DNA from 3 places in the Kitasatospora cineracea genome. Region 3 is predicted to be linked to each of the others. Evidence: predicted binding sites of a transcription regulator. Region 3 holds the regulator's gene; each other region holds the start of a gene.
The links. The regulator HrcA, encoded in region 3, represses chaperone genes, less so after heat shock. The targets are predictions, from matches to a motif close to TTNGCACTCNGNNNNNCNGAGTGCNAA.
Positions count from the first base shown of each region.

Region 1: a site for HrcA is predicted at 6,881-6,907, ahead of groES (co-chaperone GroES). Genes of this name have one in related genera too.
Region 2: a site for HrcA is predicted at 5,423-5,449, ahead of groL (chaperonin GroEL). Genes of this name have one in related genera too.

Region 1 is NZ_RJVJ01000001.1:2,259,402-2,268,725, reverse strand. Features, by position in the region: gene guaB (IMP dehydrogenase) at 1-662, opposite strand, end outside; gene shbA (RNA polymerase sigma factor ShbA) at 940-1,662, opposite strand; gene EDD39_RS10535 (response regulator transcription factor) at 1,858-2,469, opposite strand; gene EDD39_RS10530 (WhiB family transcriptional regulator) at 3,003-3,329, shown strand; gene EDD39_RS10525 (LysR family transcriptional regulator) at 3,415-4,416, opposite strand; gene groL (chaperonin GroEL) at 4,683-6,317, opposite strand; gene groES (co-chaperone GroES) at 6,432-6,737, opposite strand; gene EDD39_RS10510 (hypothetical protein) at 7,031-7,354, shown strand; gene EDD39_RS10505 (class I SAM-dependent methyltransferase) at 7,385-8,563, shown strand; gene EDD39_RS10500 (polysaccharide deacetylase family protein) at 8,539-9,324, opposite strand, start outside.
Region 2 is NZ_RJVJ01000001.1:949,245-958,568, forward strand. Features, by position in the region: gene EDD39_RS04125 (FtsX-like permease family protein) at 1-940, opposite strand, end outside; gene EDD39_RS04130 (ABC transporter ATP-binding protein) at 937-1,638, opposite strand; gene EDD39_RS04135 (HD domain-containing protein) at 1,797-2,426, shown strand; gene EDD39_RS04140 (hypothetical protein) at 2,532-2,891, opposite strand; gene EDD39_RS04145 (Uma2 family endonuclease) at 2,914-3,495, opposite strand; gene groL (chaperonin GroEL) at 3,680-5,302, opposite strand; gene EDD39_RS04155 (cold-shock protein) at 5,615-5,821, opposite strand; gene EDD39_RS04160 (MoaD/ThiS family protein) at 6,404-6,682, opposite strand; gene thrC (threonine synthase) at 6,725-8,005, opposite strand; SAM riboswitch class I at 8,023-8,150, opposite strand; gene EDD39_RS04170 (glucosyl-3-phosphoglycerate synthase) at 8,289-9,287, shown strand.
Region 3 is NZ_RJVJ01000001.1:2,846,317-2,855,640, reverse strand. Features, by position in the region: gene EDD39_RS13045 (S41 family peptidase) at 1-2,414, opposite strand, end outside; gene EDD39_RS13040 (16S rRNA (uracil(1498)-N(3))-methyltransferase) at 2,631-3,374, opposite strand; gene dnaJ (molecular chaperone DnaJ) at 3,492-4,631, opposite strand; gene hrcA (heat-inducible transcriptional repressor HrcA) at 4,713-5,786, opposite strand; gene htpX (zinc metalloprotease HtpX) at 6,089-7,009, shown strand; gene pspAB (PspA-associated protein PspAB) at 7,047-7,634, shown strand; gene EDD39_RS39515 (hypothetical protein) at 7,645-8,352, opposite strand; gene EDD39_RS13010 (DUF3097 domain-containing protein) at 8,428-9,273, shown strand; gene EDD39_RS13005 (hypothetical protein) at 9,245-9,324, opposite strand, start outside.

The sequences.
Region 1 (9,324 bases), 590 kb from region 3:
GAGTCCTTGGCGGCGTTCGGGTACTTCTCGGCCTTGACGAAGTCCTTGACGGTGATCAGGCCCTTGATCCGGCCCTCGTCGTCGACCAGCGGCAGCTTCTCGATCTTGTGGCGGCGCAGCAGCGCGACCGCGTCCTCGCCGGAGATGCCGACCTTGCCGGTGATCAGCGGCATCGGCGTCATGATGTCGCCGACCTTGCGGCTGCGGTCGGTCTCGAAGGCCATGTCGCGGTTGGTGACGATGCCCAGCAGCTTGCCCTCGGCCGTGGCCACCGGCACGCCGGAGATCCGGAACCGGGCGCACAGCGCGTCGGCCTCGGCCAGCGTGGCCTCCGGGCCGACGGTGATCGGGTCGGTGACCATGCCGGACTCGGAGCGCTTCACCAGGTCGACCTGGTTGACCTGGTCCTCGATCGACAGGTTCCGGTGCAGGACGCCGACGCCGCCCTGGCGGGCCATCGCGATCGCCATCCGGGACTCGGTGACCTTGTCCATCGCGGCCGACAGCAGCGGGATGTTGACCCGCACGTTCCGGGAGATCCGCGAGGAGGTGTCGACCTGGTTGGGCAGCACCTCGGAGGCCCCGGGCAGCAGCAGGACGTCGTCGTACGTGAGTCCGAGCATGGCGAACTTCTCGGGTACGCCGGCGGCGTTGTAAGACATGGGGAACCTTCCGTGGCGGGCCGTCGTTCTGCGCACGGGCGCCCGGCTGTCACCGGCCGCCAAGACGCCCGGCGCTTCGGAGGAACCTCCAAGGGAACCCCGCGCGCACCGGAGAAACTTTGGCGACCCGACCAGGCGCCGATACCCCATGGTACTGGTGGTCCGGGGTGGGTCGTCGCGCCCTCTTGACAACATCCGACCGCCCGCACTTCTTCCGCTCGCAGCCGGTCGGCCGTCCACGCGCGTCCAGCAGCGCGGACGGGAGCCGGGCCCGGACTCAGCCGCTCTCCTCCGCCAGCGCCCGCAGCCGCGACAGCGCCCGGTGCTGGGCGACCCGCACCGCGCCCGGGGACATCCCGAGCACCTCGCCGGTCTCCTCCGCCGACAGCCCGTCCGCCACCCGCAGCAGCACCAGTTCGCGCTGCCGGGCCGGCAGGTAGGACAGCAGCTCCTTGATCCACTCGGCGTCGCTGGAGAGCAGTGCCCGCTCCTCCGGGCCGAGCGAGTCGTCCGGGGTCTCCGGCAGGTCGTCCGGCGGGATCACCGTCGAGCCGGGCCCGCGCATCGCGGCCCGCTGCAGGTCGGCGATCTTGTGCGCGGCGATCCCGTACACGAAGGCCTCGAACGGGCGCCCGGTGTCCCGGTAGCGGGGCAGCGCGCAGAGCACCGCGACGCACACCTCCTGGGCCACGTCGTCCACGTGGTGCCGGGCCCCGCCGGGCAGGCGCACCAGCCGGCCGCGGCAGTACCGCAGCGCGAGCGGGAGCACGTAGCCGAGCAGCGCCTCGATCGCCGGGCCGTCCCCGCGGACCGCCGCCGCGACCAGTTCGGCCACCTCGGGCGACGTCCCCGCGCCGAGGACGGGCGGGCGGACCGCCGCTCCCGACGGACCGTCGGATCCGGTCACCGGACCGCCCGGTGCCGACGACGGATCGGCAGCCGCACCCTCGGGGGCGGGCTGCACCGGGTCGGGCCCGGCGGCCTCCTCGTCGTCACGCATCGGTCCATGGTGCCTGGTCGGGCCGGAAAACGCGGCACCGCGTCCGGACTTGTGCATCGGAACGTTATCCGTCGCCGCGTGCACCGTGCCGCCTCCCCTGCCTGTCCGCTGGTCCCCGAGGTGCTCCACTACTCCATGGTGCAGCCTCGGGACCACAACGTCACACGTCCGAGCGAGCGCAGTTCGCGCGCCCGCTCAGCGGACCAGGCCCCAACGGAAGCCCAGCGCCACCGCGTGCGCGCGGTCCGAGGCGCCCAACTTCTTGAACAGCCGCCTGGCGTGCGTCTTCACGGTGTCCTCGGACAGGAACAGCTCGCGGCCGATCTCGGCGTTGGAGCGGCCGTGGCTCATCCCCTCCAGCACCTGGATCTCACGGGCCGTCAGGGTCGGCGCGGCGCCCATGTCCGGGCTGCGCAGCCGGCGCGGGGCGAGCCGCCAGGTCGGGTCGGCCAGCGCCTGGGTGACGGTGGCCCGCAGCTCGGCGCGCGAGGCGTCCTTGTGCAGGTAGCCGCGGGCCCCGGCGGCGACCGCGAGGGCCACCCCGTCCAGGTCCTCGGCGACGGTGAGCATGATGATCCGGGCGCCCGGGTCGGCCGACAGCAGCCGGCGGACCGTCTCCACCCCGCCGAGGCCGGGCATCCGGACGTCCATCAGAACGAGATCGGAACGGTCGGCCACCCAGCGGCGGAGGACCTCCTCACCGTTCGTCGCAGTGGTCACCCGGTCCACGCCGGGCACGGTCGCCACCGCACGGCGAAGCGCCTCCCGGGCGAGCGGGGAATCGTCGCAGACGAGTACGGATGTCATGACCGTCGTCCTCCGCAGCTGATCCGCGTCACGTTGAGCCTCCTGGCTGGTACGAACCTCTCCGACACGGCCCCGGACGGACCCGTCCCGATCGCCTCGCTGCGCGACCGTTCCCTGTCCTGCACCCGCTGACCGCCTCCGTACATCCAACGACCGTCACTCGAATGAGTTACGGCCTCACGTCCATATCCACCACTGTACGTGGCCGACCCATCACAGAAGAGCCACCTCGCGGTGCACACGCCGCACTTTTGTGCAGCTCGCGCGCGGTGCCCGCGCCGCGCACGCCCTCCGCGGAGGGTCCGCGCCCGGCCGGGCACCCGATCGGTGCAGCAATCGGGTTCAAACCTCTTGCCCCGTTTGTCCGTTTTTATAGCTTCTGTCAGGTCATTGACTGATTCGTCGGACTGTGGGTGACTTGTCCGTGTAGTTGGCTTAAGTCATATTTCCAGGTGTCCGTACCGGCCCCGTGCAGCCTCGCCGCAGCAGTCGCAGTCGAGCCGCCAGGTCCCGAGCCATGAAGGGAATGAGCCATGGCAGATTTCTCCCGCCTCCCCGGCCCCAACGCAGACCTCTGGGACTGGCAGCTCTCCGCCGCCTGCCGCGGCGTCGACAGCTCGCTGTTCTTCCACCCCGAGGGCGAGCGCGGCGCGGCCCGGACCTCCCGCGAGACGAGCGCCAAAGAGGTCTGCATGCGCTGCCCGGTCCGCACCCAGTGCGCGGCCCACGCCCTGGCCGTCCGCGAGCCGTACGGGGTCTGGGGCGGCATGACCGAGGACGAACGCGAGGAGCTGCTCGGCCGCTCCCGCAACCGCCTGGCCGAAGTCCCGCTGGCGATGCCGCAGACCATCCGCCGCTGAACCCCCGCCCCGCCGCGGCCGTCCCCGCCGCAGCGGCCCGCACCACGCGGACGCGTCGCCCGCCCGTCCCCGGCCGGCGCCGCGCTCAGCGGGCGGCGGCCGACGCCGCGAGCTGGTCCAGCATCAGCGCCACCGCCGGAACCTCCGCCAGGTCCGGCAGGGTCAGCGCCACCACCTCGCGCCGGGCCGGCTCGCCCGACGCCACCCGCACCGGCACCGCCGCCACCCCCGGGTGCCGCACCGACTCCAGCGCCAGCCCCGGCAGCACCGCCACCCCCAGGCCCGCGCCGACCAGGCCCACCACCGCCGGGTAGTCGTCGGTGGCGAACTCGATCGCCGGCGCGAAGCCCGCGTCCGTGCACAGCTCCACCAGGTGCCCCCGGCACTGCGGACAGCCCGCGATCCACTGCTCCCCCGCCAGCTCCGCCAGGTCCACCGGGTCGCCCTCGCCCCGGCCCGCCAGCGGGTGCCCGGCCGGCACCAGGCCCACCAGCGGGTCGTCCAGCAGCGGGCGCACCACCAGCTCCGTCCAGTCGTTCGCGGCCGCGGTCGCCGCCGCCTCCAGCGCCGCCTCGGCCCGCGCCTCGCGCAGCGTCGCGTGCGGGGACGGCAGGCTCAGCCCGCCCTGCGAGTCCGGGTAGCGGAACGCCAGCGCGACCTCGCACTCGCCGCCCCGCAGCATCGCCAGCGCCTGGGTCGGCTCCGCCTCCACCAGCGAGACCCGCACCCCCGGGTGCGCCGTCCGCACCTGTGCCACCGACCGCGGCACCAGCGTCGAACTCGCCGTCGGGAACGAGACCAGCCGCACCCGCCCGGCCCGCAGCCCGGCGATCGCCGCGACCTCCTCCTCGGCCGCCGACAGCCCCGCGAGGATCCCGTCCGCGTGCCGCAGCAGCACCCGTCCGGCCTCGCTCAACTGCATCTCCCGCCCCGACCGCACCACCAGCGGGGTGTCCACCGCCTTCTCCAGCGCCTTCATCTGCTGGCTCACCGCGGGCTGCGTGCACCCCAGTTCGCGCGCCGCGGCGGAGAACGACCCGGTCCGGGCGACGGCGTGCAGGACGCGGAGGTGGCGGGCTTCGATCACGCTTCAACTCTAGGGGAGCCGGAAAACCACAGGGTGCGAGAGCCTGCGGAAGCAGGGGCGCGGGGAACTGCGCGCCCGGCCCGGCACCGCGCCCGCAGCCGGCGACGTGCCTCCGGCCCCACCCGCCCCGCTCCACGCGAAGGGGCGCGAGGCCCTGGCGGTCCGAGCCCGGCACCACGAGAGTGCCCGGTCGGTCGCGCAGTTCCTCGCGCCCCTGCTTCCGCCTTCGCCGCCTCAGCGGCGGCCGGCGGCTAGCGGCCGGCGCTTCAGTGGCTGTGGCCGTGGCCGCCGTGCGAGTGGCCGTGGCCCGCCCCCTCGTCCTCTTCCTTCTTCTCCACCACGAGGGTCTCGGTGGTGAGCAGCAGGGAGGCGATGGAGGCGGCGTTCTCCAGGGCGGAGCGGGTGACCTTGACCGGGTCGATGACGCCGGCCTTGACCAGGTCGCCGTACTCGCCGGTGGCGGCGTTGTAGCCCTGGCCGGCCTCCAGCTCGGCGACCTTGGAGGTGATGACGTAGCCCTCGAGGCCGGCGTTCTGGGCGATCCAGCGCAGCGGCTCGGCGAGCGCCTTGCGGACGACGGCGACACCGGTGGCCTCGTCGCCGGACAGGCCGAGGCCGCCCTCCAGGACCTTCGCGGCGTGGACGAGCGAGGCGCCACCGCCGGCGACGATGCCCTCCTCGACCGCGGCGCGGGTCGCCGAGATGGCGTCCTCCAGGCGGTGCTTGCGCTCCTTGAGCTCGACCTCGGTGGCCGCGCCGACCTTGATCACGCAGACGCCGCCGGCCAGCTTGGCGAGGCGCTCCTGGAGCTTCTCGCGGTCCCAGTCGGAGTCGGTGTTGGCGATCTCGGCCTTGATCTGGGCGACCCGGCCCGCGACCTCGGCGGAGTCACCGGCGCCGTCGACCACGATGGTCTCGTCCTTGGTGACGGTGATCCGGCGGGCGGTGCCGAGCACCTCCAGGCCGACCTGGTCGAGCTTGAGGCCGACCTCCTCGGAGACGACCTGGCCGCCGGTGAGGGTGGCGATGTCGCCGAGGATCGCCTTGCGGCGGTCGCCGAAGCCGGGGGCCTTGACCGCGACCGCGTTGAAGGTGCCGCGGATCTTGTTGACCACCAGGGTGGAGAGGGCCTCGCCGTCGACGTCCTCGGCGATGATCAGCAGCGGGCGGGAGCCGCCGGCCTGCAGGACCTTCTCCAGCAGCGGCAGGAGCTCCTGGATGGAGGAGATCTTGCCCTGGTTGATCAGGACGTACGGCTCCTCCAGGACGGCTTCCTGGCGCTCCGCGTCGGTGACGAAGTACGGCGACAGGTAGCCCTTGTCGAACTGCATGCCCTCGGTGAACTCGAGCTCGACGCCGAAGGTGTTGGACTCCTCGACGGTGATCACACCGTCCTTGCCGACCTTGTCGATCGCCTCGGCGATCAGCTCGCCGACCTGGGCGTCCTGCGCGGAGAGGGAGGCGACGGCGGCGATGTCGTCCTTGCCCTCGATCTCGCGGGCCACCGAGAGGAGGTGCTCGGAGACGGCGGCGACGGCCTTGTCGATGCCCTTCTTCAGGGCGGCCGGGCCGGCGCCGGCGGCGACGTTGCGCAGGCCCTCGTTGACCAGGGCCTGGGCCAGCACGGTGGCGGTGGTGGTGCCGTCGCCCGCGACGTCGTTGGTCTTGGTGGCGACCTCCTTGACCAGCTGCGCGCCGAGGTTCTCGTACGGGTCGTCGAGCTCGACCTCGCGGGCGATGGTCACACCGTCGTTGGTGATGGTGGGGGCGCCGAACTTCTTGTCGATGACGACGTTGCGGCCCTTGGGGCCGATGGTCACCTTGACGGTGTCGGCCAGCTTGTTGACACCGCGCTCCAGCGAGCGGCGGGCGTCCTCGTCGAACTGCAGGGTCTTCGCCATGGTCCCGTTTCCTCAGGGGTAGGTCTGCGTACGTGGAGCAACAACCGCGCCCCGGGCCCCTGTCGGTGCGACACGGATCCGGGGCGGGCTGGGACGTCTTACTGCGCGGACGTCTTACTTCTCGATGATCGCGAGGACGTCGCGGGCCGAGAGGACGAGGTACTCCTCGCCCTGGTACTTCACCTCGGTGCCGCCGTACTTCGAGTACAGGACGATGTCACCGACGGCGACGTCGAGCGGCAGACGCTGGCCGTCCTCGAAGCGACCCGGGCCGACGGCCAGGACGACGCCCTCCTGGGGCTTCTCCTTGGCCGTGTCCGGGATCACCAGGCCGGAGGCGGTGGTGGTCTCGGCGTCGAGCGGCTGGACCACGATGCGGTCCTCGAGCGGCTTGATGGCAACCTTGCTGCTGGTGGTCACGTCCGAGCTCCCCTTCGGAGATTACGGGGTTGTCTAACAGGTAGGTGGCGACTTCTGCGCGCCCGCCGTCGCGGGGGTCGGACACGCTTCATCGCGTTAGCACTCTCCCTGGGGGGAGTGCCAGGAACGACCTTAGGACGCCGTTAGCACTCAGTCAACCAGAGTGCCAACGACGTCGTGTCGGATTCGCGCCCGCCGCCCGCCGCACGCCCCCCGGGAACGGGTACCCGAGCCGGGTGGAGCTGAGCCCGGGTACTCAGGTGGTGCACCAACGGCCCGGCCAGGATGGGCACATGACGACGATTCGACCGTCCGTGCGGCGGGACGCGTTCCACGCGGTGTGGCTGCTGGCCCTGGTGGTGCCGCTGCTGATGGCGGTCCCGTACCTGTTCGTGGTGGGCGTGTTCGGCCTGGCCGTGATGTCCGAGCCGGACGGGACCGGCGACGGGGCGGGCTCGGCGGTGGCGGCGTGCGGGCTGCTCCTGCTGCTGGCGGTGGCCGTGCCGGTGCTGGCGACGGCGCTGACCGCCCGGCGGGGGTACCGGATCGCGCCGCTCTCGCTGTGGACGGCGGGCCCGGTGCTGGCGGTGGCGCTGTCCTCGGTGGTCAGGCTCTGACCACCGGCGCCGGGCGGGGACAATGGCCCGGTGGAGATCGAGTCGTTCCGGGCGCTGCTGACCGAGCAGGGGCAGGCGCTGCTGGCCGAGTTGCGGGGGTTCACGGCGGCCGGGGAGCTGGCGCTGGCGACCAGGCTGCGGCGGGAGTACCCGGCGGAGCTGGTGCGGGCGGCGTTCGAGCAGGCCCGGCTGCGGCAGCGGGCGGAGGCGAAGTTCGGGGCGGACGCCGCTTCGATGTACTTCACCCAGCACGGGGTGGAGCAGGCCACCCGGCGGTCGGTCGCCGAGTGGCGGGCGGGCCGGTTCGCGGCGCTGGGGGTGAGGCGGCTGGCCGACCTGTGCTGCGGGATCGGCGGGGACGCCGTCGCGCTGGCCCGGGCCGGGATCGCGGTGCTGGCGGTCGACCGGGACGGGCTGACCTGCGAGGTGGCCCGGGCGAACGCGGCGGCGCTGGGCGTGGCCGACCTGGTGGAGGTCCGGCAGGCGGACGTCGCGGAGGTCGACACGGCGGGTTTCGACGCGGTGTTCACCGACCCGGCGCGGCGCACCTCGCGCGGCCGGGTGTTCGACCCCGAGGCGTACTCGCCGCCGCTGTCCTGGGCGGTGCGGGCGGCCCGCAGCGCCCCGTTCGGGGCGCTGAAGGTGGCGCCGGGCATCCCGCACGAGCTGGTGCCGGAGGGCGCCGAGGCGGAGTGGGTCTCGGACCGGGGCGAGGTGAAGGAGGCGGTGCTGTGGTTCGGCACGGACGCCGCCGAGCCGTACCGGGCGACGCTGCTGCCGGGCCCGCACTCGCTGTCCGGCGGCGCGCTGCCGGCCCCGCCGGTGGGCCCGGTGGGGCGCTACCTGTACGAGCCGGACGGGGCGGTGATCCGGGGCCGGATGGTCGCGGAGGTGGTGGCGGCGGTGAACGGGCGGCTGATCGACCCGATGATCGCCTACGTCACCTCGGACGAGCTGCGGCCGACCCCGTACGCGCAGGCGTACGAGCTGACCGACGTGCTGCCGTTCCAGGTGAAGCGGTTGAAGGCGCTGGTGAAGGAACGCCGGATCGGCACCCTGGTGGTGAAGAAGCGCGGGGCGTCGGTCGTCCCGGAGGAGCTGCGGCGGCAGGTGAAGCCGGCCGGGCCGAACGCGGTGACGGTGATCGTGGCCCGCACCGCGGCCGGCCCGGTGATGATGCTGGGTCAGCCGGCCGGCTTGGCGATGTAGTCGTCGAGGCGGGCGACGGTGAAGCCCTGTTCCCGGATCCGGGAGAGCAGTTCGCCGAACATCTGGGTCATGGTCTCGCCCTTGAGCTCGGACGGGCCGCGGAAGTGGGCGAGGATGATGTCGCCGTTCTTCAGCTTCTTGTCGGCGGCCTGGTACTGCATGTCGTGGATCTGCATGGACTCCCGCCACAGCACGACGGCGCGCGGCCCGCACTCCTGGACGGAGGTGTTCAGGGTGGGGGTGTTGGCGCCGTCGCCGTAGGGCGGGCGGAACAGGTACGGGGCGGTGCCGTACTGCTCGGTGAGGGCCGCCTGGTCGTCGCAGATCTGCGACTTCTGCTGGGCGGCGGTGAGCTTGCTCATCACCGGGTGGCTGACGGTGTGGTTCTGGATGCTGTTGCCGAGCGCCTGCAGCGGTTTGAAGTAGCCGTAGTTGCCCTTCACGATGTCCTTGGTCAGGAACATCGTGATCGGGACCTTGAGTTCGGTGAGCATCTCGACGAACTTCGGGTCCTTCTCGGCCCCGTCGTCGATGGTGATGAACACGACCTTGTCGGAGGTCGGGACTTCGCTGAACACCGGTACCTGGCCGGACTTGGTCAGCTTGACCGGGCGGTCGGCGGGCGGCGTGGGCGCCTTGGGCATCGGCTTGAGGCCCCACTTGGCCCAGGCGGCCTCGGGCACCGCGTCCTGGGCCGGGGAGGCGAACCCCCCGGCGGACGGCGAGCCGGCCGCGGAGGACGCCGCGGCGGGCCCGGCCGG
Region 2 (9,324 bases), 1.9 Mb from region 3:
CGGTGGTGGCGGCGGTCATCAGGGTGCGTTCGCGTTCGTCCGCGGCGCCGACGGCCTCCTGCCGCTCCAGTGCCTCGGCGGGCGGGTGGGCGGCGACCTGGCGGCTGGTCAGGGTGTAGCCGTAGGAGTTGAGTTGGCGCACCTGCTCCCAGCCGAGTCCGGCCCCGGCGGGCAGGGTGACCAGCCAGGCGGCCTTCCGGGTGGCGGCCTGCTCGGCGGACGGGGTCTGCGGGGCGAGCCCGGCGGCGACCTGCGCCTCGTCCAGCTGCCGGTACAACTCGCCCGGGCGGGCGACGAGTTCGGAGGCGCCCAGGTCGCCGGGGTGCTCGACGGTGCCGGTCAGGGTGAACGGGGTGGACTCCAGGCCGCGGACGGTGACGGTGTCGCCGATCCGCAGGCCGGTGGTGGTCAGGAAGGCCCGGGTGGCGGCGGCCTCGTGCGGGGCGGCCGGGGCCCGGCCGCCGACCAGGTCGATCCGGCCCTGCCAGAGCCGCCCGGTCAGGTCGGCCTCGAAGGTGTCGACGGGGGCCAGGCCGTCCTTGGTCTGCACGGCGGCGACCGGTCCGGTGCGGGCCGGGGTCAGGACGCTGCCGGGCGGCAGCAGCGCGCCGAGCAGGTCGGCGGGTTCGGTGCTCGCGGCGCGCTGCTGCTCGGGGGTCGGCGCGGCGTCGGAGCGCTGCAGGGTGCGGACCCCGTCGGCGGGGAACACCGCCTGCTCGATCGTCCGGCCCGGGTCGTACGCGCCGACCAGGGCGTCGGCCCGGCCCATCAGCCGGTCGGAGCGTTCGGCGGCGGTGAGTTGGCCGCTGCGGTGCACCACGTCCACGCCGGTCGCACCGAGCACCGGCAGCGCGATCATCGCGGCGACCAGGGCGCTGCGGCCCTTGGCCCGCCAGGCGTCGCGGCGCGCGATCCGCAGCACCGCCCGCAGGGCGCTCACCGGCGCACCGCCTCTTCGGTGATCCGGCCGTCGCGCAGGAAGACCACCCGGTCCGCCCAGGCCGCGTGGGTCGCGTCGTGGGTGACCATCATGACGGCGGCCCCGGCGTCGCAGCGGGCCCGCAGCACCTCCAGCACCGCGTCGCCGGTGGCCGAGTCCAGCGCGCCGGTCGGCTCGTCGGCCAGCACCAGCCGCCGGTCGCCGGAGAGCGCCCGGCCGATGGCGACCCGCTGCTGCTGGCCGCCGGACATGTCCTCCGGGAAGCGGTCGGCGAGTTCGCCGATGCCCAGTTCGGCGAGCACCTCGCGCGCCTCGGCGCGGGCGGTGCGGGCCGACACGCCCTCCAACTCCCGTGGCAGCGCGATGTTCTCCGCGGCCGTCAGGGACGGGATCAGGTTGTACGACTGGAACACGTAGCCCACCGAGCGGCGGCGCACGTCGGCCAGCTTCGCCCGGCTCAACCCCTCCAGCGGTGCGCCCTCCACCAGCACCCGCCCGCTGGAGGGGCGGTCCAGGCCGCCGGCCAGCGCGAGCAGCGTGGACTTGCCGGAGCCGGACGGGCCCATCACGGCCAGGAACTCCCCGGCCCGCACCTCCAGGTCGATCGGGTGCAGCGCGTGCACCTCGGCCGCGCCCCGGCCGTGCACCCGGCCGACTCCCTCCAGGCGCAGTACGGCCTGCGCGTTCGATCCGGTCATGGCTCCCCCTCGGAACAGCGGAACGTCTTGCATACCGAGTATGTATAGCCGCCGGACGGCGATGACTCAAGTCTGCGTCATAAGTCGGTGAACTACATATAGGCTGGATCACACCCGCCCACCGCAACCGGGAGAGCCCTAGGAGCACAATGGCCGCCATGACCGCATCGCTGTCCGCGCGCTGGCACGACCTGCTCACCCGCTGCGGCGCCACCGCCGACCCCGAGCCCTACGCCCGCGACCTGCTCGCCCGCTGGGCCGAGCCGCAGCGCCGCTACCACACCACCGCCCACCTAGAGGCCGTCCTCGACCGGATCGACGAACTCGCCGCCCACGCCGACGACCCCGACGCCGTCCGGCTCGCCGCCTGGTTCCACGACGCCGTCTACCGGCCCGACCGCTCCGAGAACGAGGAGCGCAGCGCCGCCCTCGCCTGCCGCGCCCTGCGCGAGGCCGGCCTGCCCGAACCCCTGGTCCACGAGACCGACCGCCTGGTCCGGCTCACCACCGACCACCACCCCGCCCCCGGCGACCGCAACGGCGAGGTGCTCTGCGACGCCGACCTCGCCGTCCTCGGCGGCCCGCCCGAGCAGTACGCCGCCTACGCCGCCGCCGTCCGCGCCGAGTACTCCTTCGTCCCGCCGGACGCCTTCCGCGAGGGCCGCGCCGCGGTCCTGCGCCAACTGCTCGCCCTGCCCGCCCTCTACCGCACCCCCGAGGCCCACGCCCGCTACGACGCCCGGGCCCGCACCAACATGCACGCCGAACTGGCCGCCCTGGAAGCCTGACCCCGGCCCCTCAGACCTTCCGCGCCTTCCGCACCCGGAGCCCCGCCGCGGTCAGCCGGGCCACCACTTGCCGTGGCCGGGCCGGTCCGGGGGGATCGACCAGGATCACGCCAGACCGCCGACGGGGGCGACCACCACGCCGCGCTTGCCGCACACCCAGTGCGGATCGGGCCCCAGCTCCGGCTCCACCCCCAGCGCGTGCGGATCGTCCTCCCGCTCCGCGCAGTCGGTGCACAGCGGCCAGCGCCCGTACGACTCCAGCAGCGCGTCCTGCACGTCCTGCGCCACCAGTCCGAGCACGAACTCCCGCCCGTCCGGCCACTGTTCGAGCCACCAGCGGCGATGGGTGACGGCGTCCTCCACCAGCGAGACGATCGCCGCATCGGCGACGTCCCGGGCGGTGAGGTCGGCGAGGATCAGCGCCCGCGCGCTGTGCAGGGCGGCTTCGATGTCGGAACTGGCCATCCGCCCATTGTCCCGCACTCCGCTACGGCAGCGGGAAGCCCGTGGTGTCCAACGTGATCCCGAACGGCTCGGGCAGCTCGACCGGCTTCCCGAACGGCACCCGCACGCTCTGCCCGTAGGCCCCGTCGGAGGGCTCCGAGTAGAGCGTCACCGTCGGCCCGGGCCGGTCGAAGCGGTCGACCAGCAGGTACAGCGGGACGGGCGCGTGCGCGTAGCCCCAGAGCTTCTCCGTCCGGTCCTGCCGGGCCGTGCTGCGCGAGGTGATCTCGACGGCCAGCAGGACGTCCGACGCGTCGATCGGATCGTCCTCTTCTCCGGTGAGGAGTGCGGCATCAACGACCACCAGATCGGGGATGTAGAGCTTCTCCAGCCCGGCGATCTGCGTCCCGAGGGTCTGGTAGACGCCGATCTCGTCCGGCAGGTGCCGAACCAGGGCGCGATGGACCTTTCCGGCGATGAAGTTGTGCGGCTTGCCCGGCGGTGGCACCAACTGGATCCGGCCTCCCTCGATCTCGGTGCGCCAGCCCTCGGGGGCGTCCAGCTCCCGCCAGGTGTCCAGCAGGTAGGACCACTGCTGGTCCGACTCGACCGCCATGACCGCCATCGTCGGCCTCCCCTCTTCCTCATGACGCTGTTCGCCCTCAAGGCAGTCGGGCCCGAAGCCGCCGAAACCGTCCATGGCCCCAGCGTCCCACGAAGGGGTGACCCGGGCGAGAACGCCGCGAGGGCGGCCTCCCGAAGGAGGCCGCCCTCACGAGCGAACGCGTGGAACGTCGGATCCCGGGGGATCAGAAGTCCATGTCACCGCCCGGCATGCCGCCGCCGGCGGCCGCGGCGGCCTTCTCCGGCTTGTCGGCGATGACGGCCTCGGTGGTGAGGAACAGCGCCGCGATGGAGGCGGCGTTCTGCAGGGCGGAGCGGGTGACCTTGGCCGGGTCGATGATGCCGGAGGCGACCAGGTCGACGTACTCGTTGGTCGCGGCGTTCAGGCCGTGGCCGGCGGGCAGGTTGCGGACCTTCTCGACCACGACGCCGCCCTCGAGGCCGGCGTTGGTCGCGATCTGCTTGATCGGGGCCTCCAGGGCCACGCGGACGATGTTGGCACCGGTGGCCTCGTCGCCCTCCAGCTCCAGCTTGTCGAACGCGACACCGGCCTGCAGCAGGGCGACGCCGCCACCGGCGACGATGCCCTCCTCGACGGCGGCCTTGGCGTTGCGCACCGCGTCCTCGATGCGGTGCTTGCGCTCCTTGAGCTCGACCTCGGTGGCCGCGCCGGCCTTGATGACGGCCACGCCGCCGGCCAGCTTGGCGAGGCGCTCCTGGAGCTTCTCGCGGTCGTAGTCCGAGTCGGAGTTCTCGATCTCGGCGCGGATCTGGTTGACCCGGCCGGCGACCTGGTCGCTGTCGCCGCCGCCGTCGACGATGGTGGTCTCGTCCTTGGTGATGACGACCTTGCGGGCGGTGCCCAGCAGGTCGACGCCGGCGTTCTCGAGCTTGAGGCCGACCTCCTCGGAGATCACGGTGCCGCCGGTCAGGATGGCGATGTCGCCGAGCATGGCCTTGCGGCGGTCGCCGAAGCCCGGGGCCTTGACGGCGACGGACTTGAAGGTGCCGCGGATCTTGTTCACGACCAGGGTCGAGAGGGCCTCGCCCTCGACGTCCTCGGCGATGATGACGAGCGGCTTGCCGCTCTGCATGACCTTCTCCAGCAGCGGGAGGAGGTCCTTGACCGAGGAGATCTTGGAGTTGGCGATGAGGATGTACGGGTCCTCGAAGCTCGCCTCCATGCGCTCCAGGTCGGTGGCGAAGTAGGCGGAGATGTAGCCCTTGTCGAAGCGCATGCCCTCGGTGAGCTCGAGCTCCAGGCCGAAGGTGTTGCTCTCCTCGACGGTGATGACGCCTTCCTTGCCGACCTTGTCCATGGCCTCGGCGATGAGCTCGCCGATCTGGGTGTCGGCGGCCGAGATGGAGGCGGTGGAGGCGATCTGCTCCTTGGTCTCCACGTCCTTGGCCTGGGCCAGCAGCTGGTCGGAGACGGCGGCGACGGCCTTCTCGATGCCGCGCTTGAGGGCCATCGGGTTGGCGCCGGCGGCGACGTTGCGCAGACCCTCGCGGACGAGCGCCTGGGCGAGCACGGTGGCGGTGGTGGTGCCGTCACCCGCGACGTCGTCGGTCTTCTTGGCGACCTCCTTGACCAGCTCGGCGCCGATCTTCTCGTACGGGTCCTCGAGCTCGATCTCCTTGGCGATGGAGACACCGTCGTTGGTGATCGTGGGGGCGCCCCACTTCTTCTCCAGGACGACGTTGCGACCCTTGGGGCCGAGCGTGACCTTCACGGCGTCGGCAAGCTGGTTCATGCCACGCTCAAGGCCGCGGCGGGCTTCCTCGTCAAAGGCGATGATCTTGGCCATCAGAAGTGGTCCTCCGGGACACGGTCGACTGCTCGGACCAAGGGGTGCCCGCGACGGACGGCCCAGGAGAGCGGGGGTCCCTTCCCCTACCGCTTCCGGGGCCTCACCGGCCCGGTCCGTTTGTCACTCTCACACGGTGAGTGCTAACGCCAATGATTAGCACTCTGGGGTGGCGAGTGCAAGCCCATCGGGGCCCCGCCGACCGGCCGCCGGGCAACCCGCGGGCCGCCCGGAAAGCCCGCAGGCCCGCCCCGGACGCGTCGCGTCGGGGCGGGCCTGCGGGTTTCGGTGCGTGGCGGTCCGCCGGGGCCGTCAGGCGCCGGCGGCGCGGACCATGTCGGCCTGCGGACCCTTCTGACCCTGCGAGATCTCGAACTCGACCCGCTGGCCCTCTTCCAGGGTGCGGTAGCCGTCCATCTGGATCGCGCTGTAGTGGACGAACACGTCCGCTCCACCGTCGACCGCGATGAAGCCGTAGCCCTTCTCGGCGTTGAACCACTTGACGGTGCCCTGAGCCATTCCGAACTCCCCTTGTGCTGTGCTGGCCCTTCAGAGATCCGCAGGACGCGGACCCGGAGGTCTGGAAGACCGGCCTGGGGACTCCCCCCCGTACGGCGCAGCCTCTGTCGCGGCTGAATGTATCCGGATATGCGCCCTCTGCAACAGGCCCAATTTGCGGGGAACCCCGTCGCCCGGCGGGGGATATTTCGGAACGAAAGGCGCATCCGTCGACAATTGCCACGGGACATAACGGACGCGTTGCCGCAAAACGACGAAACAATTCTGACGGCGGCCTGACAGAACAGGCGGAAAGCTCCCCGGCGGACGTCTCAGCGCGCGGAACGGAAGCGAGGCGGAAGCGGGGGCGGAACGGGTTCTGCACGGGCGGAGCGCGGTGCGGAAAACGAGGATTGAACCGGGCCGTGGAGGGGAACGGACCTGACCGGAACTCTACTCCCCCGATCCCGTCGGAATTCCGGCGGCCCGCCGCACCGGAAAACCGCAGGTAACCGGGCCGCCGGCCCCGGCACGCAGCGGGCCGCCGCCCGGTCCGGAAAAGGGAATTCCGGACCGAACGGCGGCTGCGGGAATGCGGGCGGTTCAGCAGCCGCCGGCCACCGCCGGAATGATCGACACCGAGGCGCCGTCCTTGATCTCGGTCTCCAGGCCCTCGGCGAAGCGCACGTCGTCGTCGTTCACGTACACGTTGACGAAGCGGCGCAGCTTGCCGGTGTCGTCCAGCAGGCGGGCGGCGATGCCGGTGTGGTTCGCCTCCAGGTCCGCGATGACGGCGGACAGGGTCGCGCCCTCGGCGGTCACCTCGGCGGCGCCGCCGGTGTAGGTGCGCAGGATGGTCGGGATGCGGACGGTGGCGCTCATGCGGTGCTCCTCGGGGCGTGGGGGGTGTCCTGCGGCTGGGTGTCAGGCGGTGGCGAGGCCGGCGGCGCGGAAGGACTCCAGCGTCGGGCGGATCACGGCGGTCATGCCGGCGTCGGCGACCGCGTCGAGGGTCTTGAGGCCGTCGCCGGTGTTGATGGCCACGGTCTCCTTGGACGGGTCCAGCAGGCCGGTCTCGACCAGCTTCTTCAGCACGCCGACGGTCACGCCGCCCGCGGTCTCGGCGAAGATCCCCTCGGTGCGGGCGAGCAGCTTGATCGCCTCGACCACCTCGGCGTCGGTGACGTCCTCGACCGCGCCGCCGGTGCGGCGGGCGATGTCCAGCACGTACGGGCCGTCGGCCGGGTTGCCGATCGCCAGCGACTTGGCGATGGTGTCCGGCTTGACCGGCTTGATCACGTCGCGGCCGGCCTTGAAGGCGGCCGAGACCGGGGAGCAGCCCTCGGCCTGGGCGCCGAAGATCTTGTACGGCTTGTCCTCGACCAGGCCGAGCTTGATCAGCTCCTGCAGACCCTTGTCGATCTTGGTGAGCTGGGAGCCGGAGGCGATCGGGATGACGATCTGGTCGGGCAGCCGCCAGCCGAGCTGCTCGCAGATCTCGAACGCCAGGGTCTTGGAGCCCTCGCCGTAGTACGGGCGCAGGTTGACGTTCACGAAGCCCCAGCCCTCGCCGGCCGGGTCGCCGATCAGCTCGGAGCAGAAGCGGTTCACGTCGTCGTAGTTGCCGTCGATGCCGACCAGCTCGCCGCCGTACACGCCGGCCATCACGACCTTGCCCTGCTCCAGGTCGTGCGGGATGAACACGCAGGACTTGAAGCCGGCCCGGGCGGCCGCGGCGCCCACCGCGCCGGCCAGGTTGCCGGTGGAGGAGCAGGACAGCGTGGTGAAGTCGAAGGCCCGGGCGGCCTCGATCGCGCAGGCCACCACCCGGTCCTTGAAGGAGTGGGTCGGGTTGCCCGAGTCGTCCTTGATGTGCAGCTGCGCGGTGAAGCCCAGCTCGCGGCCCAGGTTGTCGGCCTTGACCAGCGGGGTCCAGCCCGGGTTCAGGTTCGGCTTGCCGGCCACGTCGGCCGGGACGGGCAGCAGCGGGGCGTAGCGCCAGATCGACGCCGGGCCGGCCTCGATCCGCTTGCGCAGCTCCTCGGCGTCGTAGCCCGCGTAGTCGTAGGCGATCTCCAGCGGGCCGAAGCACTCCAGGCAGGCGAAGCTCGGGCCGAGCGGGAAGCGCGTCCCGCACTCCCGACAGGACAGCGCGGTCGCGGGACCGAGGTCGACGGCGGTGGGTGCGGCGGTGTCAACAGCCATGGTGGCGAGGCCCTTTCTCCTCATCTTCCCCGGAGCGCGGTCGCGTCCGGGACGGAATTGGCACCTGTCCCGCCGGGCCTGCTGGCCGCGCGGGAGGGTTGCCGGGACTTCAACGGGCCGTTCCCTCAGTCCCTCTGGATGAGCTCTGTGAAGTTGTGGTCGTACGCTGCGAGCGACCCCCGGGTGCGAAGGCACGATCGCAATACGAAGACTGTATCCGAAGGCCCGCGCGGACCCACCCCCGCGTCCGACACCCGAGACGAACCGACACAGGGAGCGAGACTTGCCGGAGCAGCCCGAGCCCGGGGTCCTGCCGGAGGTGGCCGACTGGCTGCGCCGCCGATCGTGGACGGCCGCCGACCGGCCGCTCGACCTGCTGCTGGCCGCCAAACGCGCCGCCGGGGCGGCCGGCACCGTCAGCGTGGTGCTGCCCGCGCTGGACGAGGAGCCCACCGTCGGCGAGATCGTCGCCGCGATCCGCACCGAGCTGGTCGAGCGCGTCCCGCTGGTCGACGAGCTGGTGGTGGTCGACTCCGGCTCGCAGGACGGCACCGCCGCCGCCGCGGCCGCCGCCGGCGCCCGGGTGGTGCACCGCGACGCGATCCTGCCCCGGCTGCCCGCCGAACCCGGCAAGGGCGAGGTGCTGTGGCGCTCGCTGCTCGCCACCAGCGGCGCGATCGTCTGCTTCGTCGACGCCGACCTGCGCGAGTTCGACCCGGCCTTCGTCTCCGGCATCATCGGCCCGCTGCTCACCGACCCGGCCCTGCAGCTGGTCAAGGCCATGTACGACCGGCCCTTCGAGGCCGACGGCGCCGTCGTCCCGGCCGGCGGCGGCCGGGTCACCGAACTGGTCGCCCGCCCGCTGCTCAGCCTGCACTGGCCGCAGCTGGCCGGCTTCGTCCAGCCCCTCGGCGGCGAGTACGCGGCCCGCCGCAGTCTGCTGGAACGACTGCCCTTCCCGACCGGCTACGGCGTCGAACTCGGCCTGCTGGTCGACGCGTTGGAGCTGGCCGGGCTGGACGCGCTGGCCCAGGTCGACGTCGGCGTCCGGCACCACCGGCACCAGGACGGCCAGGCCCTCGGCCGGATGGCCGCCACCATCTACCGCACCGCCCTGGAACGCCTGGACCGCACCCACCGCCTCAAGGCCGACCCCGACCTGGTCCGGCCGCTGCTCACCCAGTACACCCGCACCGCCGCGGGCTTCGCCCCCCGCACCCACCCCGTCCCGGCCACCGAACGCCCCCCGATGGCCACCGTCCCCGAGTACCGCGACCGCTGACCCGGGCGCCCGCCCGGCCCTCCACCGGTCCCCCACT
Region 3 (9,324 bases):
CCGTTGACGGCCAGCACCGCGTCCCCGGGGCGGATCGCCGCGCCGGGCGCGGCCAGCGGGGAGCGGGCCCGCGGGTCGGAGGACTCGCCGGGCAGCACCCGGGCGACCCGCCACACCTCGCCGTCCCGCACCAGGTCCGCGCCGAGCAGGCCCTGCAGCCGGGCCGCCTCGGTGCCGCGGCCGGGCGGCAGCACGTAGGCGTGCGAGGTGCCGAGCTCGCCGACCGTCTCCCAAAGCAGGTCGACCAGGTCGGCGTGGCTGCCGATCCGCTCGACCAGCGGCCGGTACCGCGCCAGCACGCCCGTCCAGTCGACGCCGTTCAGGTCGGCGCGCCAGAAGTTGTCGCGCATCAGGCGGCCGTTCTCGTCGAACATCTGCCGCCACTCGGCGGCCGGGTCGACGGTGACCCGGACCCGGTCGAGGTCGACGTCCACCTCCTCGTCCTCGCCGGCCTTCTGGTCGGCGGGCACGATCCGCAGCGCGCCGCCGTCCAGCACGGCCAGCCGGGCGCCGTCACCGCTGACCGCGAACGCGTCGACGCCGCTGAGCAGTTCCTCCGCCCGGCGCTTCCTCAGGTCGAACCGCTCCAGCGCGGTGCGGGCCGGCTCGTCGTCCAACGAGGCCGCGCTGTCGCCGAGTTCGCCGCTGAACGGGTACCTGGTCCACAGCACCCCGTCCTTCGCCGCCCGCAGCACCCCGAACCGGCCGGCCTCCACCGGGAACGGCACGATCCGGTCGGCCAGCCCCTCCAGGTCGACCCGGGTGCCGGGCACCGCGTCCTTCTCGCCCTCCTTGGCGTCCTCCTCCTCGCCGCCGGCCGGCCGCCCGCCGCGCTGCGGGCCGAACGGCGACGGCGTGTCGGCGGCCAGCGTCAGCAGGTACGGGCGGGTGCCGCCAGGGAAGGACAGGTCGAAGGCGTGCTGGTCGTACACCGGGTCGAAGGTGCGCACCGACAGGAACGCCAGGTGCCGGCCGTCCGCGGTGAAGGCCGGCGAGTAGTCGTGGAAGCGCTGCGGGGTCGCCTCGCTGACGGTGCGCGAGGTCAGGTCGGCGAGCATGATCTGGCGCAGCGACCACGGGCCCAGCACCGGCTGCGACCAGGCCAGCCACGCCGAGTCCGGGCTGAACACCAGCCCGCTGACCTCGCCGTCGCCGCTGCGCGCCAGCTCGTTGACCGCGCCGTCGCTGAGCGCCACCAGCAGCACCCGGCCGTCGTGCGAGGCCACCGCGAGCTGCTTGCCGTCCGGCGAGACCGCCAGGCCGCGCACCCGGCCGAGCCGCCCGGCCGCCAGCCGCCGCCGCTCCGCGCCCAGCACCGCCGGGGCGTACTCCAGCGCGTCGTCGCCCTCCGCGTCGGTGACCCACACCGCGCCCTGCGCACCGTCCTCGCCCGGGACCACCCGGGCCAGCCTGCCCCGCACCCCGGGCGCCTCGTCCAGCACCCGGGCCGGGCCCTCCCGGTGGGTGACCCAGTGCACGGTGCCGCGCACCACCACGGCCGCGGCCCGGCCGGTGCGGTCCGGGGCGGCGGTCTCCACCTGCCCGGCGGCGGGCGTCGGGTGCGGCTGCCGCCGGGTGCGCGGCCCGGCCGGACGGACGTCCAGGCGGCGCGCCCCGGCACCGTCCAGGTCGTCCAGCAGCCACAGCTCGCCGGCGCTCTGCCAGATCACCCGGGTGCCGTCGGTGGACGCCTGCCGGGCGTAGAAGCCGTGCTCGGCCGGGCCGTGCGCGCGCAGGTCGGAACCGTCCGGGAGGCTGGAGTACAGCCGCCCGACCCCCTCGTGGTCGGACAGGAACGCGACCCGGTCACCGACCCACATCGGGCACTCCAACTGCCCGTCCAGGTCGGCGTGCAGGCGCTCGAACCGGCCGCCGCCGATCCACAGCTTCCCGGCCCGGCCGCCCCGGTAGCGCTTCCAGTGCGCGGCCTCCCGGTTGTGCGTCCCGAGCAGCACCCGCCCCCCGCCGGCCCCCGCCGGCACCGGCTCGAACGCCAGCGCGCCGATCGGCCCGTACGGCAGCCGCTCCGGCTCCCCGCCGTCCAACGGCAACGCGAACGCCCAGGTCCGCCGGATGGTCTCCTGCCCGGCGGCGGTGACGGCGATCGGCCGCCCGTCCGCGGTCCACCCCACCAGCGCGGTGAACGGATTCCCCCAGTACGTCAACCGCCTGGCCGGACCACCCTCCACCGGCCCGACGTGCACCTCCGGCGCCCCGTCCCGGGCCGACGTCCAAGCCAGCGACCCCCCGTCCGGCGAGAACCGCACCGCCCCCGAAGGCGCCTGGTCCGCCGTCACCCGCCAGGCCCGCCCGCCGTCCACGGGCGCCAGCCAGACGTCGTCCTCAGCCACGAAAGCCACGGCGTCACCGTGCAAGTGAGGGTGGCGCAGATACCCGCGCGTCGATTCCGTCATCCTGCCACCCTAGGCGGCGAACCTCACGGAACGTCAGAGAACTGCTGCGCCGGACCCTGCGGAACCGGGGGCGCGAGGAACTGCGCGGCCAGGCGAGCACGCACAGCCGGATCGCCCCGCAGGACAGCATGGTGCACCGTCCCGCGACCGCACCGACGTGCGACTCCCGCTGCGCGCAGTTCCCCGCGCCCCCGGTTTCGCACCGTCCCGCCCCGCCTACCCCCAGCGCCCCGTGCGGCCCAGCAGCAGCGCGCCGGCCGCGACGCCCGCCGTGGAGGTGCGCAGGACGGACGGGCCGAGCCGGTACGGCGCGGCGCCGGCCTCCGCGAAGGCGGCGATCTCGTCCGGGGAGACGCCCCCCTCGGGTCCGACCACCAGGACGATCTCGCCGTCGGCCGGCAGCGCGGCGGCGGCGAGCGGCAGCGAGCCCTCCTCGTGCAGGACGGCCGCGAAGCTCGCGGCCGCGAGCAGCGGCAGCAGCTGCCGGGTGGTCACCGCGTCCCGGACCTCCGGGAAGCGCAGTCGCCGCGACTGCTTGCCGGCCTCGCGCGCGGTGGCGCGCCACTTGGCCAGCGCCTTGGCGCCGCGTTCGCCCTTCCACTGGGTGATGCAGCGGGCGGCGGCCCAGGGCACGATCGCGTCGATGCCGGCTTCGGTCATGGTCTCGACGGCGAGTTCGCCGCGGTCGCCCTTGGGCAGGGCCTGGACGACGGTGATCCGGGGCGCGGGGGCGGGTTCCTCGCGGACGGCGGTGACCAGCACGTCGAGGGCGTCCTTGCCGTGCAGCGCGGCGACGGTGCCGTCCGCGCCGCGGCCGCGGCCGTCGGCGAGGGTGAGCGCCTCGCCGGGTTCCAGGCGCTTGACGGCGACGGCGTGCCGGCCTTCGGGGCCGTCGAGGCGGACGGTGGCGCCGGGGGCGGCCCCGGTCAGGTCGTCGACGACGAACACGGGTGCGGTCATCGGTGCAGCGGTCCTCTCAGCAGGAGCCCGGTCGGAGCCGGAGCCCGTCGAAAAGCCGGCCGGGAACGGCGGGGGCGCGCAGCCCCTGCACCGTTCCCGGCCCGGGTCGTTCGGGTCTCACCGGCCGTTGAAGGCGTCCTTCAGCCGGGAGAACAGGCCCTGCTGGCCGGGCGCGAACTGCCCGGAGGGACGCTCCTCGCCGCGCAGCACGGCGAGCCGGCGCAGCAGCTCCTCCTGCTCCGGGTCGAGCTTGGTGGGCGTCTGCACCTCGACGTGCACTATCAGGTCGCCCCGGCCGCCGCCGCGCAGGTGGGTGATGCCGCGGCCGTGCAGCGGGATCGACTGGCCGGACTGGGTGCCGGGCCGGATGTCGACCTCCTCGAGGCCGTCGAGGGTCTGCAGCGGCACCTGGGTGCCGAGCGAGGCGGCGGTCATCGGGATGGTGACGGTGCAGTGCAGGTCGTCGCCGCGCCGCTGGAAGGTCGGGTGGCTGGTCTCGGCGATCTCGACGTACAGGTCGCCGGCGGGGCCGCCGCCGGGGCCGACCTCGCCCTCGCCGGCCAGCTGGATCCGGGTGCCGTTGTCGACGCCGGCCGGGATCTTGACGGTGAGGGTGCGGCGGGCGCGGACCCGGCCGTCGCCGGCGCACTCCGGGCACGGGGTGGGGACGACGGTGCCGAAGCCCTGGCACTGCGGGCAGGGGCGGGAGGTCATGACCTGGCCCAGGAAGGACCGGGTGACCTGGGAGACCTCGCCCTTGCCGCGGCACATGTCGCAGGTCTGCGCGGAGGTGCCGGGCGCGGCGCCCTCGCCGTTGCAGGTGGTGCAGGTGACGGCGGTGTCGACCTGGAGTTCCTTGGTGGTGCCGAACGCGGCCTCCTCCAGGGTGATCTCCAGCCGGATCATGGCGTCCTGGCCGCGGCGGGTGCGCGAGCGCGGGCCGCGCTGGCCGGTCGCGGCGCCGAAGAAGGCGTCCATGATGTCGGAGAAGCCGAACCCGGCCGCGCCCGCGCCGAAGCCGCCCGCGCCGCCGCCGTTGGGCGACAGCGGGTCGCCGCCGAGGTCGTAGACCTGCCGCTTCTGCGGGTCGGAGAGGACCTCGTAGGCGGCGTTGATCTCCTTGAACCGCTCCTGCGTCTTCGGGTCCGGGTTCACGTCCGGGTGCAGCTCACGGGCGAGGCGCCGGAACGCCTTCTTGATCTCGTCCTGCCCCGCGTCGCGTCGGACGCCGAGTACCGCGTAGTAGTCCGTGGCCACCAAATGCTCCGGTTTGTTCCGCCTCTAGAAGTGCCTGCGACAGCACGCTGCTTGTTGCGCCGTTCCGCTGCGGCCGCCCCGCTACGACTCCGCCAGGATCTGGCCGACGTACCGTGCCACCGCGCGCACCGCCCCCATTGTGCCCGGGTAATCCATCCGGGTCGGACCGATCACTCCCAGCTTTGCCACGCTCTGGTCGCCCGAACCGTAACCGACCGAGACCACCGACGTGGAATTGAGCCCCTCGTAGGCGATCTCGTGGCCGATCCGGACCGTCATCGCCGAGTCCGCCGTCTCACCCAGCAGGCGCAACAGCACCACCTGCTCCTCCAGGGCCTCCAGGACCGGCCGGATGGTGAGCGGGAAATCATGGCCGAAACGCGTCAGGTTGGCGGTGCCCGCCAGCATGATGCGTTCCTCGTTCTGTTCGGCCAGCGCCTCGAACAGGACCGCCAGCACGGTGCTGACCGCGGGCCGGTCGGCGGGCTCGAAGCCGGCCGGCAGGTCCTCCAGGACGGTCGGCACCTCGGGCAGCCGGCAGCCGCCCGCCATCCCGTTGAGCTTGGCCCGCAGCTCCCCGAGCAGCGCCTCGCCGACCGGGGCCGGGCAGTCGACCATCCGCTGCTCGACCCGGCCGGTGTTGGTGATCAGCACCAGCATCAGCTTGGTCGGGGTGAGCGACACCAGTTCGATGTGCCGCACCGTGGAGCGGGTCAGCGACGGGTACTGGACCACCGCGACCTGCCGGGTCAGCTGGGCGAGCAGCCGCACCGTCCGGGCCACCACGTCGTCCAGGTCGACGGCGCCCTCCAGGAAGTGCCGGATCGCCCGGCGCTCGGGGGCGGTCATCGGCTTGACCTCGGCGAGCCGGTCGACGAACAGCCGGTAGCCCTTGTCGGTGGGGATCCGGCCCGCACTGGTGTGCGGCTGGTGGATGTACCCCTCCTCCTCCAGCGCGGACATGTCGTTGCGGACCGTGGCCGGGGAGACGCCGAGGTTGTGCCGCTCCACCAGGGCCTTGGACCCGACCGGCTCCTCGGTGCCCACGTAGTCCTGGACGATCGCCCGGAGCACCGCGAGGCGCCGCTCGTCGAGCGGTCGGACCGGCGGGCGCGTGTCGATCAGTCGGCCGTCGGGCTTGCCGTCCTCGGGCATGGGGCACGCACCTCCGTCGTCGTCCGTTGACCCGGTGTCTGACCCGGCCTGGCACTCAACTGGGCAGAGTGCCAGAACCGTACGTGCCAGTGTACGGCCCGGGCCTGACGGCAGGAACGGTCCACCCACGTGATCCTCGACCGAAGCGCCCGCGGCCCGCCCCGCGCGTGTCGCTTTCCCACCGAATTCCCATCGTTTCGGATGGTGCCCGCGGGGCCACCCGGTGGCAGCATCGAAGGCGAGCGGGACGGACGGCCGCGGCGGCGCGGTCCGGACCGCGCGACGCACGAGGAGGAGCAGCGATGTCGGCGCCACAGCACTCCCGGTTCACCCCCGACCGCGGCCTGACCGGCCGGATGGTCACCACCATGTTCCTGATCGGGCTGGTCTACGTCGGCTTCACCGGCCTGCTGATCGTGCTGCTGCGCGGCGCCTGGCCGCTGGTGGTGCTGATCTCCGGCGGCCTGTTCGTCGCCCAGTTCTGGTTCTCCGACAAGATCACCGAGCGGGCGATGGGCGCCCACCGGGTCACCCCCGAGCAGTACCCGCAGCTGCACGGCGCGGTCGACCGGCTCTGCGCGCTGGCCGACATGCCCAAACCCCGGGTCGCGGTCGCCGACAACGACATGCCCAACGCCTTCGCCACCGGCCGCAACCCGCAGAACGCGGTGGTCTGCGTGACCACCGGCCTGCTGCGCCGGCTCGAACCGGAGGAACTGGAGGGCGTGCTGGCCCACGAGCTGTCGCACGTCGCGCACCGGGACGTCGCGGTGATGACGGTGGCCGGGTTCCTCGGCGTGCTGGCCGGCGCGATGACCAGGATCGCCTTCTACAGCGGGATGATGGGCGGCGGCAACCGCAACAGCAACGACCAGAACGCGGCGATCGCCATGGTGCTGATCCCGCTGGCCTCGATGGTGGTGTACGCGATCAGCTTCCTGCTGACCAGGCTGCTCTCCCGCTACCGCGAACTGGCCGCCGACCGCGCCGCCGCCCAGCTGACCGGCCGGCCCGCCGCGCTGGCCTCGGCGCTGACCAAGGTGACCGGGCAGATCGGCGCCATCCCCACCAAGGACCTGCGGCAGGCCCAGCCGTACAACGCCTTCTACTTCGCCCCGGCGCTGAGCGCCAAGGAGACCGCGTCCCGGCTGCTGTCCACCCACCCGTCGCTGGAGCAGCGGCTGGCCCAGCTGCGGAAGGTCTCCGACGAACTCGGGCACTGACCCCGCCACCACCGACCACCAGTGAGGAGCCTTCCGCGTGGGATTCCTGGACGCCCTGTTCGGCCGGACCAAGCCCGTGAAGCCCGACCTCGACCAGCTGTTCGGCATCCCGTCGGCGGCGCTCACCCTGCAGGCCGCCAAGGGGTTCACCCCGACCGGCCTCGGCTCGGTGTGCTTCGCCGCGGTCGAGGGCGCCGCCTTCACCGAGGTCCAGCAGCAGGTGAAGGCGCTGCTGGACGCGGACACCGGGCGCGGCGGCGTCCCCGTCGAGGCCTCCCGGGACGCCTACGGGTACTCCTGGCTGCTGGCCCGGCACACCCCGGACGAACTGCCCGACCTGGTCAACGACCTGCACGCGGTCAACAGCGAGCTGGAGGCCAACGGCTTCGGCCCGCAGCTGCTCTGCTCGCTGGTCGCCTTCCGGGACGCCGAGGGCCGCTCGCTGGCCCTGGTGTACCTGTACAAGCGCGGCACCTTCTACCCGATGTGCAAGGTCGCCGGGCAGGAGAAGCGGGACAACCCGCTGGAGATCGAGGTCTCCAACCTGCTCCGCAACGACCTGCGGGTCGAGTCGGACCTGTCCCGCTGGTTCCCGGTCTGGGGCGCCCCGGGCATCGAGGACTGAGCACCCGGCTTCATTCCCCGGCCGCGTCCCGGTAGGCGGCGACCGCCGCCCCGAGCACCACCGGCAGCTCCGCCGACTCCTGCTCGCCGCCGCTCTCCCGCACCACCAGCAGCACGTCGCCGCTGCGCACCACCGCGGTCCGGTCGATCCAGGTCGGACCGCCGCCGCCGGTCGCCCGCCGGGTGACCCTCAGCAGCAGCCCGTCCCCCAGCGGTTCGACGGCCACCGTCCGCTCGCTCCCGGTCCCGGCGACCACCGCGGTACCGGCCGCGGCGCAGCGCAGCGCGGCGGCCCGGAGGTCGGCCAGCACCCGGCCGGCCCGCCCCGGCGGGTAGCGCTCCAGCGACTCCCGGCCCGACCAGCCCCGGTCCCGGCCGCCCGCCGGGACGCGCTCCAGCCCCACCCCGACGTCCTCCAGCGGCGGGGCGTGCCGGGTCAGGAAGGAACCGGTGTCGAACTCCCCGCAGTCCACCGCCACCAGCGGCCCCGGACCCGCCCCGCCCCCCGGCGCCCCGGTCGTGGTCAGGCCCGCCGCCCCCGCCCGCAGCACGTACCCCGGCGGCAGCCGCTCCGCACTCAGCAGCAGGTCCCGCAGCCGCCCCGGCCGCTGCTCCCCGCCCCGCCCCGCGCACCCGCCCCCGCCCAGCACCACCACGACGGCCACCGCCCCCGCCGCCCACCCCCGCCCGCGCACCGATCCCCCGTTCGCCGTGCCCACCCCGCAATATCCCACGCACCGGCCGGGGACGGCGGCACCGGTTGACGGGCCGTCGGCTTCCGTAGACTGCCGCCCATGCGGAGCAGGGAGTACGGGCCGGATCTGACCCCGCCGTGGAAGCGGCAGCAGGCGGCGCCGGAGGTGGCGGCGGAGCGGGACCTGGTGGTGGAGGAGGCGGCGACCGGGTTCTGCGGGGCGGTGGTGCGCTGCGAGCGGACCGCGGAGGGGTTCACCGTCACGTTGGAGGACCGGTTCGGCAAGCACCGGGTGTTCCCGCTGGTGCCGCGCGGGTTCCTGCTGGAGGGACGGGTGGTGACGCTGGTGCGGCCCGTCGCCGCGGCTCCGGCGCCGCCGCGCGGGCCGGGGCGCACCGCGTCGGGGTCGGTCGCGGTGCCGGGGGCCCGGGCCCGGGTGGCGCGGGAGTCGCGGATCTACGTCGAGGGCCGGCACGACGCCGAGCTGGTCGAGCGGGTCTGGGGCGACGACCTGCGGGTCGAGGGCGTGGTGGTGGAGTACCTGGAGGGCGTGGACGACCTGCCCGCCATCGTCGACTCCTTCGCCCCCGGCCCCGGCCGCCGACTGGGCGTGCTGGTCGACCACCTGCTGCCCGGCACCAAGGAGCACCGGATCGCCGAGCGGGTGACCGGCGACCACGTGCTGGTCGTCGGCCACCCGTACGTGGACGTCTGGCAGGCCGTCAAGCCGTCCGCCCTGGGCATCCCCGCCTGGCCCGCGGTGCCGCGCGGCGAGGTCTGGAAGGAGGGGGTGTGCCGCCGGCTGGGCTGGCCGGTGGACACCCCCGCGGCCTGGCGGCGGATCCTCGCCGCGGTCGACGGCTGGAAGGACCTGGAGCCGGAACTGCTCGGCCGGGTCGAGGAGTTGATCGACTTCGTCACGCTGCCCGGCGCGGACGGATCCTGAGCCGCCGGGGCGGGCTCGGGCCGGCCGGGATCCTGCTGGGGCCGATCCGCT